DNA from 3 places in the Bacillus sp. es.036 genome. Region 3 is predicted to be linked to each of the others. Evidence: a T-box and tRNA genes for the amino acid it is inferred to sense, from the RefSeq annotation. Region 3 holds a T-box; the other regions hold tRNA genes.
The links. The T-box of region 3 lies ahead of thrS (threonine--tRNA ligase). A T-box ahead of a tRNA ligase gene usually reads a tRNA of that ligase, here a tRNA-Thr.
Positions count from the first base shown of each region.

Region 1: it encodes a tRNA-Thr, which carries the amino acid that the T-box ahead of thrS (threonine--tRNA ligase) is inferred to sense. The anticodon was not compared.
Region 2: it encodes a tRNA-Thr, which carries the amino acid that the T-box ahead of thrS (threonine--tRNA ligase) is inferred to sense. The anticodon was not compared.

Region 1 covers NZ_PDIZ01000003.1:60,848-65,393, reverse strand. Annotated here, with positions in the region: gene cdaA (diadenylate cyclase CdaA) at 1-37, opposite strand, end outside; gene ATG70_RS19060 (anti-sigma factor family protein) at 252-884, opposite strand; gene sigW (RNA polymerase sigma factor SigW) at 901-1,464, opposite strand; gene ATG70_RS19050 (aspartyl-phosphate phosphatase Spo0E family protein) at 1,683-1,892, shown strand; gene rocF (arginase) at 1,917-2,819, opposite strand; tRNA gene ATG70_RS19040 (tRNA-Ala) at 3,087-3,162, opposite strand; tRNA gene ATG70_RS19035 (tRNA-Gly) at 3,166-3,239, opposite strand; tRNA gene ATG70_RS19030 (tRNA-Gly) at 3,250-3,324, opposite strand; tRNA gene ATG70_RS19025 (tRNA-Lys) at 3,328-3,403, opposite strand; tRNA gene ATG70_RS19020 (tRNA-Tyr) at 3,408-3,492, opposite strand; tRNA gene ATG70_RS19015 (tRNA-Thr) at 3,509-3,584, opposite strand; tRNA gene ATG70_RS19010 (tRNA-Val) at 3,678-3,753, opposite strand; tRNA gene ATG70_RS19005 (tRNA-Glu) at 3,773-3,847, opposite strand; tRNA gene ATG70_RS19000 (tRNA-Thr) at 3,854-3,929, opposite strand; tRNA gene ATG70_RS18995 (tRNA-Asn) at 3,934-4,008, opposite strand; rRNA gene rrf (5S ribosomal RNA) at 4,019-4,135, opposite strand; rRNA gene ATG70_RS18985 (23S ribosomal RNA) at 4,305-4,546, opposite strand, start outside.
Region 2 covers NZ_PDIZ01000001.1:1,292,677-1,297,222, reverse strand. Annotated here, with positions in the region: gene ATG70_RS06750 (hypothetical protein) at 1-132, opposite strand, end outside; gene ATG70_RS06745 (YpjP family protein) at 189-833, opposite strand; gene ATG70_RS06740 (transporter) at 966-1,295, opposite strand; tRNA gene ATG70_RS06735 (tRNA-Glu) at 1,422-1,496, opposite strand; tRNA gene ATG70_RS06730 (tRNA-Gly) at 1,504-1,577, opposite strand; tRNA gene ATG70_RS06725 (tRNA-Ser) at 1,583-1,675, opposite strand; tRNA gene ATG70_RS06720 (tRNA-Ala) at 1,686-1,761, opposite strand; tRNA gene ATG70_RS06715 (tRNA-Arg) at 1,768-1,844, opposite strand; tRNA gene ATG70_RS06710 (tRNA-Leu) at 1,855-1,939, opposite strand; tRNA gene ATG70_RS06705 (tRNA-Thr) at 1,945-2,020, opposite strand; tRNA gene ATG70_RS06700 (tRNA-Val) at 2,198-2,273, opposite strand; gene ATG70_RS22425 (hypothetical protein) at 2,426-2,581, opposite strand; gene ATG70_RS06695 (NRDE family protein) at 2,708-3,463, opposite strand; gene trhO (oxygen-dependent tRNA uridine(34) hydroxylase TrhO) at 3,522-4,424, opposite strand; gene ATG70_RS06685 (kinase-associated lipoprotein B) at 4,525-4,546, opposite strand, start outside.
Region 3 covers NZ_PDIZ01000001.1:2,294,671-2,299,216, forward strand. Annotated here, with positions in the region: gene thrS (threonine--tRNA ligase) at 1-1,301, opposite strand, end outside; T-box leader at 1,343-1,558, opposite strand; gene ATG70_RS11780 (putative sporulation protein YtxC) at 1,615-2,451, opposite strand; gene dnaI (primosomal protein DnaI) at 2,548-3,480, opposite strand; gene ATG70_RS11790 (replication initiation and membrane attachment family protein) at 3,496-4,546, opposite strand, start outside.

The DNA.
Region 1 (4,546 bases), on a different contig from region 3:
TTATGTAATCAAGTACATTTACATTTCCGACAGGCAGCACGGCTCTTCCTCCAAACATATTGTATTTAGCCTGAAGTTCACTTCAAATGCATCGCTAAAATACATTTGTAACTTTTTAATTATATCATATTTTTGACAACTTCAAAAAAGCAACTACCTACTCACTAAATCGCTCTCCTCGTTCAATAAGGATGCCATATACGTTTGAAAGAATTACCTCCATAAAAAAAGTAAATCGCCTATTAGACGATTTACTTTTTTTCTTCTTCACTAGAAAAAAGATTACCCACATCTTGTAAAAGGTTTTTAATTTGATACCAAGTCCAGTCTAGAATATGGTCTACTTCTTCAATCTCACCGGTTACCTGTCCTGCAGAGGCCATGTACTGTTCTCCGTTAATGACAAGCACATCCCCTTTAACTTGACCTTCTATTTCAAGGTTGCGATTTTTTACTGTTAAATCGCCCTCAACCACTTCACCTTCAGGCACAATAACTGTATTTGTATCCTGCTCAAATCTTAAATTCCCAGAAAGAGCAGACAATTGATCCTCACTCGTCCACGATGAATAAACGGATCCTGCCATCAAAACAAGGAATAGGACAGCAGCAGTTACAAATGGATGTGATTTCATCCAGCGTTTCATCCAAACAGTACGCTTTTCCTGAGGTAGCTGCTCCATTACCTTTGATGTAAAACCATCGGGCGCCTTCATAGAAGGCGAGCTGAGGAGAAACGATTCCGTTTTTTTCAATTCTTCATAATGCTCTTTGCAATCATCACATGTTTGCAAGTGATCAAATAGCTCGCGACGCTGTTCATTCGTAGCTTCTTCATCAAGTACTTCATGCATGAGCACAATTATTTCTGCAGGGCATTTCATAGCTTCTCCCCCTTTCTCACTGCTCCCGAAGTTTCTTCCTAAGTGTTTCTCTCCCACGATGAATACGGGTTTTGACTGTACCTACTGGCAAATCGAGAATTTCACTAATCTCCTTGAGCGATAGTTCTTGGATATACTTTAACGTTATAGCACTTCGATATTTAGCTGGCAAGCTTAAAATTGCCTGATGGATCCCTTCTTGCGCCTCCAAAGACACCACTTCTTCTTCAGGTAATGGCTCATCTGTCGAAATTTGAGAATACATCGTTAACCCTTCTGTACCTGATACTTCAGCATCAAGGTAATAATCCGGTTTCTTTTTACGCATTCGATCAATCGATAAGTTTGTGGCGATCCGGTATAACCAGGTAGAAAATTTCCGGTCGATCTGATAGCGATCGATATTCGTATATGCACGAATAAACGCCTCCTGAGCCACATCCTCAGCCTCCTGCCTGTTTCCTAGCATTCGATAGGTGAGAGCAAAGACTCGATCTTTATAGAGCTCTACCAGCTCCCCAAATGCATTATGATCCCCTTTTCTTACTTTTAGTACGATTCGCTTTACTATCGCGTCCATATTTTCTCAACCCCCGCTGATTCCTGCGGCTATTATAGTTACGTATCAGGAAAAACAAAGTTTCATTATTTCAAAAAAAAATCATATTATCCTTTCTTATTCTATCACGTTTGAATTGGTCTTTATAACGGAAATACATAATTTTCTAGCAAAAACGGTTTATCTTTTATGCAATTTGGGTAATAAGGGTATAAATTATTGAAAGGGTGGTTCGACTCATGGAAAGGGTGAATCGAAAGATAAGCTTTCAAATCGGATCGGAAAAAGACCTTTTATTAAAAGAAATTGAAGCTTCACGTAATAAAATGAATTTGTTAGCACGAAACAAGCCACTTAGCTCTAATGAAATTATAGAAATTAGCACTTATCTTGATTATCTTTTAAACGAATACGATCAGCGTCGAAATAAAAAAACCGCTGCTTTCTAATGAAGAAAGCAGCGGTTTTCTATGTTATTTTAATTTTTCTCCGAATAAAGACCCCATTAATGCAACAGCCACTGTAGCCGTTTTATTTTTTTCATCCAAAATAGGGTTCACTTCAACAAATTCTGCTGATGTTAGAATATTGGCTTCTGCAAGCATTTCCATCGCAAGGTGGCTCTCACGATAGCTGATTCCTCCAAGCACTGGCGTTCCTACTCCAGGTGCATCGTGTGGATCAAGTCCATCGAGATCAAGACTTAAATGCACACCATCTGCATCCTTCGATACATACTCAATCGCTTCTTCCATTACTTTTGTCATACCCATTCGATCAATTTCATGCATTGTATAAACTTTAATGCCCTTTTCTTTAATAAGTTCTCGCTCTCCTTCATCAAGTGAACGAGCGCCGATAATCACAATATTCTCAGGCTTAATCTTAGGAGAGTATCCTGAAATTCCAGTTAAAGAATCATCGCCAATTCCTAGACTTACAGCAAGTGGCATACCGTGTATATTTCCAGATGGTGACGTTTCTGAGTTGTTTAAATCTCCATGGGCGTCATACCAGATAACCCCTAAATTATCGTAATTACGCGCAACTCCCGCAAGAGTTCCGATTGCAATACTATGATCTCCTCCAAACACTAACGGAAAACGCTTTCGATTTACGACATCATTAACAACGTTAGAAAGCTTCTCACTAGCATCAGCCACTTCTTTTAAGTTCTTCAGCTGATGATCTTGATCCTCAGGTCGCTTTTCTGGTCTACCAATTTCAATATCTCCAAGATCTTCAATATCATAATTCAATTTTGTTAACCGTTCGACTATTCCTGCATATCGAATGGCACTTGGTCCCATATCGACACCGCGTCTCATTTGCCCAAGATCCATTGGTACACCGATAATTGAAAGTTCATGATTCATTATGTAGTCCTCCTCGTATCCTAGTCTAGCTCTATTTTACCCAGATCTCGACAAATGACTCAACCTGACATAAAATACGAATAAATATTCATACAATTACGTAAATTGGACCTTTTTACGGATAAATATAAGTGGAAGAATAAATAACTGTAAGGAGATCATGTAAAAGTTAAACTTGAAGGTAACAGGAAAACTTGGAATAGAACGAAATGGAGGATGTGAAGCATTTTAAACATAAAAAAAACCCTAAACATGGTTTAAGGAAATTGGTGGAGCCTAGCGGGATCGAACCGCTGACCTCCTGCGTGCAAGGCAGGCGCTCTCCCAGCTGAGCTAAGGCCCCATTTGGAGCGGGTGATGGGGATCGAACCCACGACATCAGCTTGGAAGGCTGAGGTTTTACCACTAAACTACACCCGCATATAAAGTTTGGAGCGGAAGACGGGATTCGAACCCGCGACCCCCACCTTGGCAAGGTGATGTTCTACCACTGAACTACTTCCGCATATGGTGAGCCATGAAGGACTCGAACCTTCGACCCTCTGATTAAAAGTCAGATGCTCTACCAACTGAGCTAATGGCTCTTACTGGTGGAGGGGGACGGATTCGAACCGCCGAACCCTGAGGGAGCGGATTTACAGTCCGCCGCGTTTAGCCACTTCGCTACCCCTCCACAAGTGAGAAAAAAATGGTGCCGGCCAGAGGACTTGAACCCCCAACCTACTGATTACAAGTCAGTTGCTCTACCAATTGAGCTAGGCCGGCGAAGAATTTTGAGAAAATCAATCTAACTTACAAATAAAAAACAGTGCACTCGATTGAGTACTCCTGAAAGTAAGTTAATTATTATTAGAAAAATGGTGGAGGATGACGGGCTCGAACCGCCGACCCTCTGCTTGTAAGGCAGATGCTCTCCCAGCTGAGCTAATCCTCCACAGAGCAAAAATTAATATTGGTGACCCGTACGGGATTCGAACCCGTGTTACCGCCGTGAAAGGGCGGTGTCTTAACCGCTTGACCAACGGGCCATGTCCTGGAGCTTCCAACCGGATTCGAACCGATGACCCCTTCCTTACCATGGAAGTGCTCTACCTGCTGAGCTATGGAAGCATAATGGCTCCACAGGTAGGATTCGAACCTACGACCGATCGGTTAACAGCCGATTGCTCTACCACTGAGCTACTGTGGAATATTGGTCAGCCTGGCAAAGTCCTACTCTTGCAGGGGGAGATCCCCCAACTACCATCGGCGCTGAAGAGCTTAACTTCCGTGTTCGGCATGGGAACGGGTGTGACCTCTTCGCCATCATTACCAGACTAATCAATGGTTGATCCACTAGAAAGTGTTTAACCAAGGACAAGATATATCTTACTATATTTCTTTGTAAAGATCAAGAAAAATATTATTCCCTGAAAACTAGATAGCACGCACAACGTATTCCAATAATATCAAGTTTAGTGAGACATGCTCACATCACTTTTGTTTTAGGTTAAGCCCTCGATCGATTAGTATTCGTCAGCTCCACGTGTTGCCACGCTTCCACCCCGAACCTATCTACCTCATCATCTCTAAGGGATCTTACCAGCTTAATGCTGTGGGAAATCTCATCTCGAGGGGGGCTTCATGCTTAGATGCTTTCAGCACTTATCCCTTCCACACGTAGCTACCCAGCTATGCTCCTGGCGGAACAACTGGTACACCAGCGGTGTGTCCATCCCGGTCCTCTC
Region 2 (4,546 bases), 1.0 Mb from region 3:
CCAACTATTGTGTTCATCCCTGTAAACCGGATAAAAATTTCCCTCTTTAAATAATTTCCGCTGAAACGGGTTTTCTGAACCGACAAGCGGTTCTTCTTCAAAAACATCTCTAATGCATTGTACAAGTTCCATCTAGGCTGTAATCCTCCCTTACTACTCTCCAACCAAAAACACCCCGCGCACCTCTCTTAAGAGAGCCACTTAGGCGGAGTGTTTTTATCCCAATAAATTTTACCTACTTCATAATGCTCTTCAAAATTATCATCTGCTGCATGATAGTGAAAGTTAAACCAGTAGCCATCCTGAGGTGGGTGATCTCTTCGAACGTGAAATCGCAAAAGATCTTCTCCACTCTGTTCGCTGTATACATGAAGAATCCGCTCTCCATATCCGCCAGACGGTGATTCCGTTAAACGAAGCGTCCTAAGTTCTTCAATATCGAGATCTGCAACGGATGCTACAATAGCTTCTGTCATTTTGGGAACGATTGACTCCGAATATTCGCTACCTACACGAGTTGAAATCGCTTCTCCAAACTTTGATAATCCCTGTTCTTCTGACTGACTACTTGCATAAGTGACAAAATGCGCAAGTAATTCAGTAGAAGGAACTTGAGCTGCAATTGTCGGCCAATCTGTAGCCTCTTCTTCCGTAGGTTCCAATAACCCTAAAGGCTCGTCCAATGAATCGAGAAGAAGATGGCCTTCCTCCTGATACGTCTCTGACGGCTCGTTTTTTTCATCTGCCAGGTATCCAGTAGGAATAACCGTTCCTAACGTCATAACAGCGACAAATGCTACAAATAACTTTCTCATCCATAGAGGAAATTTCATTATGTGCACCTGACTTTCGAAGATCAATAGTTAGTCTTATTTTCGCACGATCTATTAAAAAAAGCCAGATATTTACGCTATTTTTCACAATGAGGTCATGAAAAAGAGCGCCTCATGTAAGCGCTCCACGATTTAGCATTGAAACATGTCAATTCTTCTTAAGCTAATTCCTGTATAAACCCACCTTCTACCAGTCCAACGAAATCCTGATACAGACGTACGCCCTACAAATACCGGCCAAAACCAGAACGAATTGCCATCCCTCATCCAAATATACGTAAATCGATACATGCATCTTCTAATCGAGCCAGGATCAACAGCAAATGTTCCTGCTTGCGCAGAAGACATTGGTCTTGGAGGCGGTGATGCAGGTGGGCTCGATGTTGGTGCTATTGGCTGCTGGCGATAAGCATCAGTGTTGTCATAGTGGTAAGCAATATGCTCATGTTCTTCATAATACATTCGGTCCATCCCCTCTCTCTTATACAGCAATGTATGCGGTATCCAAGTGAGATGTACCGAAATGAAAACAACAAAAAAAGCATCTCTCCTGAGTATGCTTGAGAAAATCATTTCGTTAAAGGATGCTGGTGACCCGTACGGGATTCGAACCCGTGTTACCGCCGTGAAAGGGCGGTGTCTTAACCGCTTGACCAACGGGCCAACAAAATGGAGCGGGTGATGGGGATCGAACCCACGACATCAGCTTGGAAGGCTGAGGTTTTACCACTAAACTACACCCGCAAAGATGGAGGAGGAAGAGGGATTCGAACCCCCGCGGGCGACTAAGCCCCTGTCGGTTTTCAAGACCGATCCCTTCAGCCAGACTTGGGTATTCCTCCGATATATAATTGGTGGAGCCTAGCGGGATCGAACCGCTGACCTCCTGCGTGCAAGGCAGGCGCTCTCCCAGCTGAGCTAAGGCCCCGAAATATGGTGCGCCCGAGAGAAGTCGAATCCCTAACCTTCTGATCCGTAGTCAGACGCTCTATCCAATTGAGCTACGGGCGCAAAAAATATATGGTGCGGGTGAAGGGACTTGAACCCCCACGTCGTAAGACACTAGATCCTAAGTCTAGCGCGTCTGCCAATTCCGCCACACCCGCATGTGTGGTGCCGGCCAGAGGACTTGAACCCCCAACCTACTGATTACAAGTCAGTTGCTCTACCAATTGAGCTAGACCGGCGAAGTCTATTGAAGCTTAATCAGGTTGTTGTCTCTTCCTCTGCTAGCTTTGCTTTGAAGCAAGATGCGTCGAGACAAGTCGTAGATCATTCGGTGAAGCCTTGCTCCTTGCTCTATCAATTGATCTAGATCGGCATAATTTTATGAGTGATAACGCTCATGGTACATCTAAAATTAATGGTGGAGGATGACGGGCTCGAACCGCCGACCCTCTGCTTGTAAGGCAGATGCTCTCCCAGCTGAGCTAATCCTCCATTAAACAGCGACTTCATAATCATACTATATGAAGCATTACTTCGTCAACACTTGATTTTATGTGTTTTTTTAAGGACAAGACTTATCTTATCATCGCTTTATAAAAAACACAACCCTTTTCCATAAAAAAAGCGAGGGATTTCTCCCTCACTTATACTGGAGTTTGAATGAGTGGTTTTTTCTTTTTATTTTGACGGAGTACTGGTCTTTTTTTAGTCACCATTTCAGAATCATATTTTCGGTATTCCTTCATATCAAGTGATTCCCTCAAAAGCTGATCTTCGAGATAGTGACGCTTTCTTTTCAAAAAAACCCCTCCTCATAAGTATTAACTTCCAATACCCCTGTATGCTTGTTTTGAAACTAGAACCTATTACTTTATTTTAGATCGAAAAGTTACAGGTAACACATAATTTATTCAGCACCTGAAACTTTATTCCTCATTCAGGATAAATTGGTACGTGTTTTCCTGATCCTTTCCTGATCGCTCGGTAAAGGTTACTTGACCATCCCATGTAACGGTAATGATCGTTTGCGCCCTTGTACCGTAATTCTCAGATGAAATAAATACCGGTGAAAGCATTCTCTCCCATTCGATTGGTACCCCTGTTTCAGGTAATAAATGATCTGGCGCAGGATCAGCATGCGAGAGCATTTCAAAAAGCCGTTCCTGATCAAGTTCGTTTTCTTCTCGTATATAGTTGGTGAGCTCTTCCTTAAGCATCTCTACTTTCGGCCAGTTCGTATTCAATAAATGATTACTTACCGCATGAATGCCACTTTCTACTCTGGAAATTTGGTTTTGCTTATTTGAATAGTAATAAAGGGTGTTGAAATCTCCCGCAAGTAAATTAAACCCATTGTACTGCTCTTTCTTTTGTTGAACGGTTTTTAAATATGCCTCTGCTGTTTGATTCTGTCGCAAGTAATCAGCAGTTAAATCGCCTCTTGAATGCTTCTTAGGTTCTTCACCAGGCTCTCGATAATTTGTAAGCGCAGCAATTTTCCCTTTTGTTGTAACACCAAGCCATGTTCCCATTGCTTTCAAATCACGACCACCTAGTAATCCAGGTACATCTTCCCAATAATGCGCAGGCATTGTTGGGCGCTCGTAAAACTCGTCTCGATTAGCGATTAAAATAAAAGGGTATTTTTTATGAGCATTTATTGCTACAGCAATTAAACACACCTCTACGTACCTCCTCACTCTGATTAAGTGGAAAAAAAACGCAGCGGTATCCGCTGCGTTACATTTGCGCCATGTGAACTTCTTCCTCACAAGCTGATGAACAATATTGCTGATGTTCTTCTTTGCAAGAATCACAAACGATATGAAGCTTGTCACACGTAACATTGGCACAATTAATGTACGTATCTGCCGGTTCTTCGCAATGATAGCATTTCCCTATCACCGTATCTTCATCAGTACGGTTCACAGGTACAGCAAGGCGATCATCAAAAACAAAGCACTTACCGTCGAAATATTTACCTTGTACTTCTGGGTCTTTACCGTACGTGACAATCCCACCATGAAGCTGAGAAACATCAGAGAATCCTTTCTTTAATAAATATCCTGAAAATTTCTCACAGCGAATCCCGCCCGTGCAATACGTTAATACTTTTTTGTCCTTTTGGTCGGCAAGATTCTGCTCGATCCAGTCTGGAAGATCACGAAATGCTTTAATGTCAGGACGAATGGCATTACGGAAATGGCCAATATCATACTCATAGTCATTTCTAGCGTCAATAACAATCACGTCATCATCTTCTAGCGCTTCCATAAACTCCTTAGGCTCAAGGTAGTTTCCGGTGATTTCTTTCGGATTAACATCTTCCTCAAGTCTTAATGAAACAATCTCTTCACGTGGTCGTACGTGCATCTTTTTAAACGTATGACCATGTGCTTCATCAATTTTAAACACCATATCGTGGAAACGTTCGTCAGCTTTTAGTTCTTCCATATACCGCTCAGTATCCTGAACGGTTCCTGAAACGGTTCCATTAATTCCTTCTGTACCGACAAGCACTCTTCCTTTTAAATTCAAAGATTGACAGAACTTAAGATGCTTTCGAGCAAAATAAGCTGGATCTTCAATTTCTACATACTGATAATATAACAGCACTTGATATGCTGAAGCTTCTGATTGCAAATCAAAAACCACCCTTTACGTCTTCTTCACTTAGGTCTTCTTATTGCAAGCCTAAATCAATACTATATCTTACCCGATTTAAATAGTGATGTAAAGAAGACTATCTTGTCGGAAAATACTCT
Region 3 (4,546 bases):
TTCTTATCTGCTGGGTCACGATAAGAAAGACGGAATGAGTAGTCACTAATATTGAAGTCTTTATAAACTTCCTGAATCAGCTCGACAACTTCAATAAATTCTTGCTTAATCTGATCCGGACGACAGAAAATGTGAGCATCATTTAGGGTCATTGAACGTACGCGCTGAAGTCCTGCTAGCGCACCAGACATTTCATAGCGGTGCATTGTTCCTAGCTCAGCCACACGGTACGGAAGACTGCGGTAGCTTTTCAGATCATTTTTGTAAATCATCATATGGTGCGGACAGTTCATCGGACGAAGAACCAATTCTTCTGTTTCATCCATTTTCATTGGCGGATACATATCGTCTTGATAGTGATCCCAATGACCACTTGTTTTATAAAGCTCTACGTTCGCGAGGTGAGGCGTATAAACATGGTTGTAACCAAGACGTTCCTCGAGGTCAACAATGTATCGTTCAATCGTACGGCGAATCGTCGCTCCTCTTGGCAACCAGATTGGAAGCCCTTGTCCAACTTCTTGAGAAATCGTAAATAGCTTTAGCTCTTTACCAAGTTTACGGTGATCTCGCTCTTTCGCTTCTTCTAAAAGGTGAAGGTACTCTTCTACCTGGGATTGCTTCGGAAATGCTGTACCATAAATGCGTTGTAGCATTTGATTTTCGCTATCTCCACGCCAGTAAGCACCTGCAATCGATAGTAGTTTAAAGGCTTTGATCTTACTAGTTGAAGGAACATGTGGTCCACGGCAAAGATCGAAGAATTCGCCTTGTTCATAAATTGTCACTTGTTCATCGTCAGGTATCGCTTCAAGCAATTCTAACTTAAGATCATCGCCAATTTCCTTAAACATTTTCTCTGCTTCAGCACGACTGACAACAATGCGCTTCACTTCAAGATTTTCATTAATAATTTTCTTCATTTCTTTTTCGATCTTCGGAAGATCTTCAGGTGTAATTGATACAGGGCAATCAATATCGTAGTAGAATCCACTATCAATGACTGGGCCAACGCCAAGTTTCACATCACTATAGAGACGTTTAATCGCCTGAGCCATTAAATGAGCCGTACTATGGCGAAGAACTTCAAGTCCGTCTTCACTTTCTGGTGTTACGATTTCAATCGATGCATCTTCTTCAATTTCCCGACGCAAATCGAAAAGAACGCCATTCACCTTTCCTGCAAGAGCTTTTTTCTTTAAGCCCGGACTAATTGAGCTTGCAATCTCTTCAGTTGTTGTTCCTTTATTAAATTCTTTCACAGAACCATCTGGGAACGTAATCTTTACCATTTCAGCCATGCTTCTTCACTCCTTTTTGCATATAAAAAACACTCATCCCAAAAAGGGACGAGTGTTTTATCTCGTGGTTCCACCCTGCTCCCCGTATAGAGAAAATCCTATACGGCTCAGATTGCTGTAACGTAGCAGAAACGCTACCCTATTTCCAGGGCAGAGTTCAAAGGTGGTAAGAATGCTTGTCTCGCTAGGAAGTTCACACCAATCCTTCCCTCTCTTAAAGCAGACAGAACATCTCATGTCCTTATCGTAACAATAACGTATATGCGTGTATGTAGGTATTATAAGTAGTGTACTTATGAAAATCAAGCTTATTTTAATGATTGCCAGAAAAAAAGTTTTTAACCCGTGACAACGGAAAAAAACATAGTCGTTCTTCAAAAACATTACGAATGGTTTGAGCTAACCCTTCTTCCGTGTCTTCTGTATATAAATAAATTTCTTTAGGAGCAAAAATCAGAAGCGGCAAAAGTATTTCAGAATCCATTTCTTCCAAAGAAAGTCCATTCGGAATGTTATCAAGTGGTTCATGAATCCCATTAAGCTTATGACCACTTAGATCATATAATCGGTAGCTACCATCAAAAACAAGCACAACTTTTTCTTGGAGAGCCTCTCTTGATTTAAGAAGAAGCCTTAATGCTTCAATAAAGTTCTGATATTCTTGCTCAAGTTTATACTCGTCAATCGCTTCGCCAATTAGCTCAGTTAACAGAGCTCGATAAGGACCGGTTCGAAACCGCAAATAAGAGTCAAACAAGATCGATCCACCCTGTTCAATACAAGAAAACGTTGATCGATGCAATAAATCAACCCGGTTTGTGTAGCGATCAGAGCGAGGGAGTTCTTCTTTGTCTCCCTCTCCAATACTTTTTGCAATTGCTGTAATTTCGTCAATTTCATCTCTATCTTGATAGTAGTATTTTGTTGTTAATATTTGTTTCATCCATTGCTTCTCATAGATAGTGCTAACACAGCGGACGATGCATTTGGAGATGTGATAACACAACTTTGCATTATATGGTTCCACTTGTACAGAGAGCGTTAATTCCGCTTCATTAACGGAGACTTTTTGTTGAACGTTCCTATCCTTTATCAAATGTTCATAAACAAATTGAAAATCTTCTTTTTGATCAAATGTTATTGAAACCAATATATTCCCCCCTGTCCACCTTCTTACTAAAATCTATATGGCTCCAGATTGGAAATGATGTATAGAACAATAAAAAAGCCTTCCCTAAGGAAGACTTTAGACTCGTCTATTTTTCCCCTGTAAAAAGACTGGGGTGGTAAAATGCTTTATTCTTTCCATGATTCGCTTCGCTTTTGTTTCTTCAATTCCACTTTTATGAGAATAAGCGAGATGCTCCTCTAACAAGGAATAATCCAAATTAGAAGAATAAAGGGTTGGTAATCCTTCTGTCATGCGATATTGGAGCAGAGCACCAAGTATGTCATCCCGTACCCAACTCGAAATATTTTCAGCCCCAATATCATCAAGGATTAATAAAGGAGTCTCTTTTAAGTAATTTAGCTTTTCATCAATCGATTGATCTTGTATGGCACTCTTCATTTGTCGAAAGAAATCAGGCGTATAAATAAACTGCGAACGAACGCCTTTTTCCTTCGCTAACTGATTTGCAATTGCCCCTAGAATAAATGTTTTGCCAACACCAAAACCACCATGAATATAGAGCCCTTTCTTCGTTTCACCCGGAACAAAGTCCTCGACGTATTGAATAGCTGTGCCAATCGCTTCAATTCGCACAGGATCTTCATCATCCAAATCTGCAAATGTCGCTTCAAGAATTTCTTTTGGAATATAGTAGCTCTGAATCATTTCATTACGCTTCTTATTCTTATCTTCTTCAATCCTTGTTGGACAGCGGTTATAACGAATATCGATGACTGAACGGTTAAGAAATAACTCCGGCTCGTACCCTTGCATCATATTAATACAGTTGGAGAGCCCCGAGCACCCCTCACACCGTTTAGACTGAGTCGTAAATTCATACAATCTTGCAAGACTTCGATCAATCATTTTTTCATCGACTTCATCTTGTTCCTCAATAAATGCTTGAATATCTTCATCTGCCATGATCGCTTTTTTCATTTCTTGATATTGCTGTTGGAACTTCTTGTTACCCGGCATTTTATTAAACGATTCTTGGATGGACTCCATACGTTTCACCCCGCTTTATTTTTTGTATTTGCTTAGCATTTTTTTGAGCTGATCTTGTTTTTCTGAGCGCTCTTCATGAGACATATCCGGTTCTTTTTGATCCGATATCCATTCAGGAACTTTGTCTTTTCGAGCTGAAGAACTTCCTTTTCCTCGAGATGCTGGATTCGCCTTTTTCTTGGGCTGCTGTAGTTCTTTTATAGCAAGATCCATGGCTTCTCTCACTGTCTTTACCCTGGCTCTTGCCCAGTGACTCGCAAATTTTTCTACGTAGTTTTTCGAGAGTTTTTTATCCTGTGTTTCAATAATAAAATCAAGAAGAACGTTCATTACACCAGGAGTTAGCTTCTGTTCATCCATAATACGCTCGACAAGTTTCATATCTGCTTCTGATGGCTTACCACCTTCTGCTGCACGTTGAAGAATATCATAAGGTGTCATTTGCTCATAACGCTGAGCGGCCTTCTCCTCTTCCGTTACAGGCTCTTTTGTATGGAATTCTTGCAGTGCAGCAGGCTGACGCCTATATTGAAGCGCAGGTACCTTTCCTCGATTTTCAAGAGCAAACCAGCTGCTCACTTCTTTTCGGAGAAGATCATCTGATAGCTCATCATGATGAATGGCTGCCTGTTCCACGATTCGCCCCATTTCATAAGGCTCAATCTTATAGACAAAAGCAAGTCGCTCAATTGTTTTCTTAACCGAATCAGTAAACATTTTCTCTGTTACAATCATATCAGAAATGTGCTGTTTCATCACATCAAAGTCAAATTCAGATGAAGTGAAAACAAGACCCTTATTATCATTTCGACTTGCGATCTCTCGAACATCATCTTCTTCCTCATAACTTGCCGTCATCTCAGAAGGATGCAGTGAATCGTATACTTCGTTAAACGAAGCAGTCATATCCTTATATTCTGACAAATCCGGCTTTTCAACAGAGAAATACTTCTTTAAATCCTGGTATCGATTACGCCCTAATCGATTGAACAAATAAATATTTAAAACACCGTCATTAAAAAAACGATCAGGTGTTAGCGGTGGCTGAAGCTCGTAAGTAAAGTGT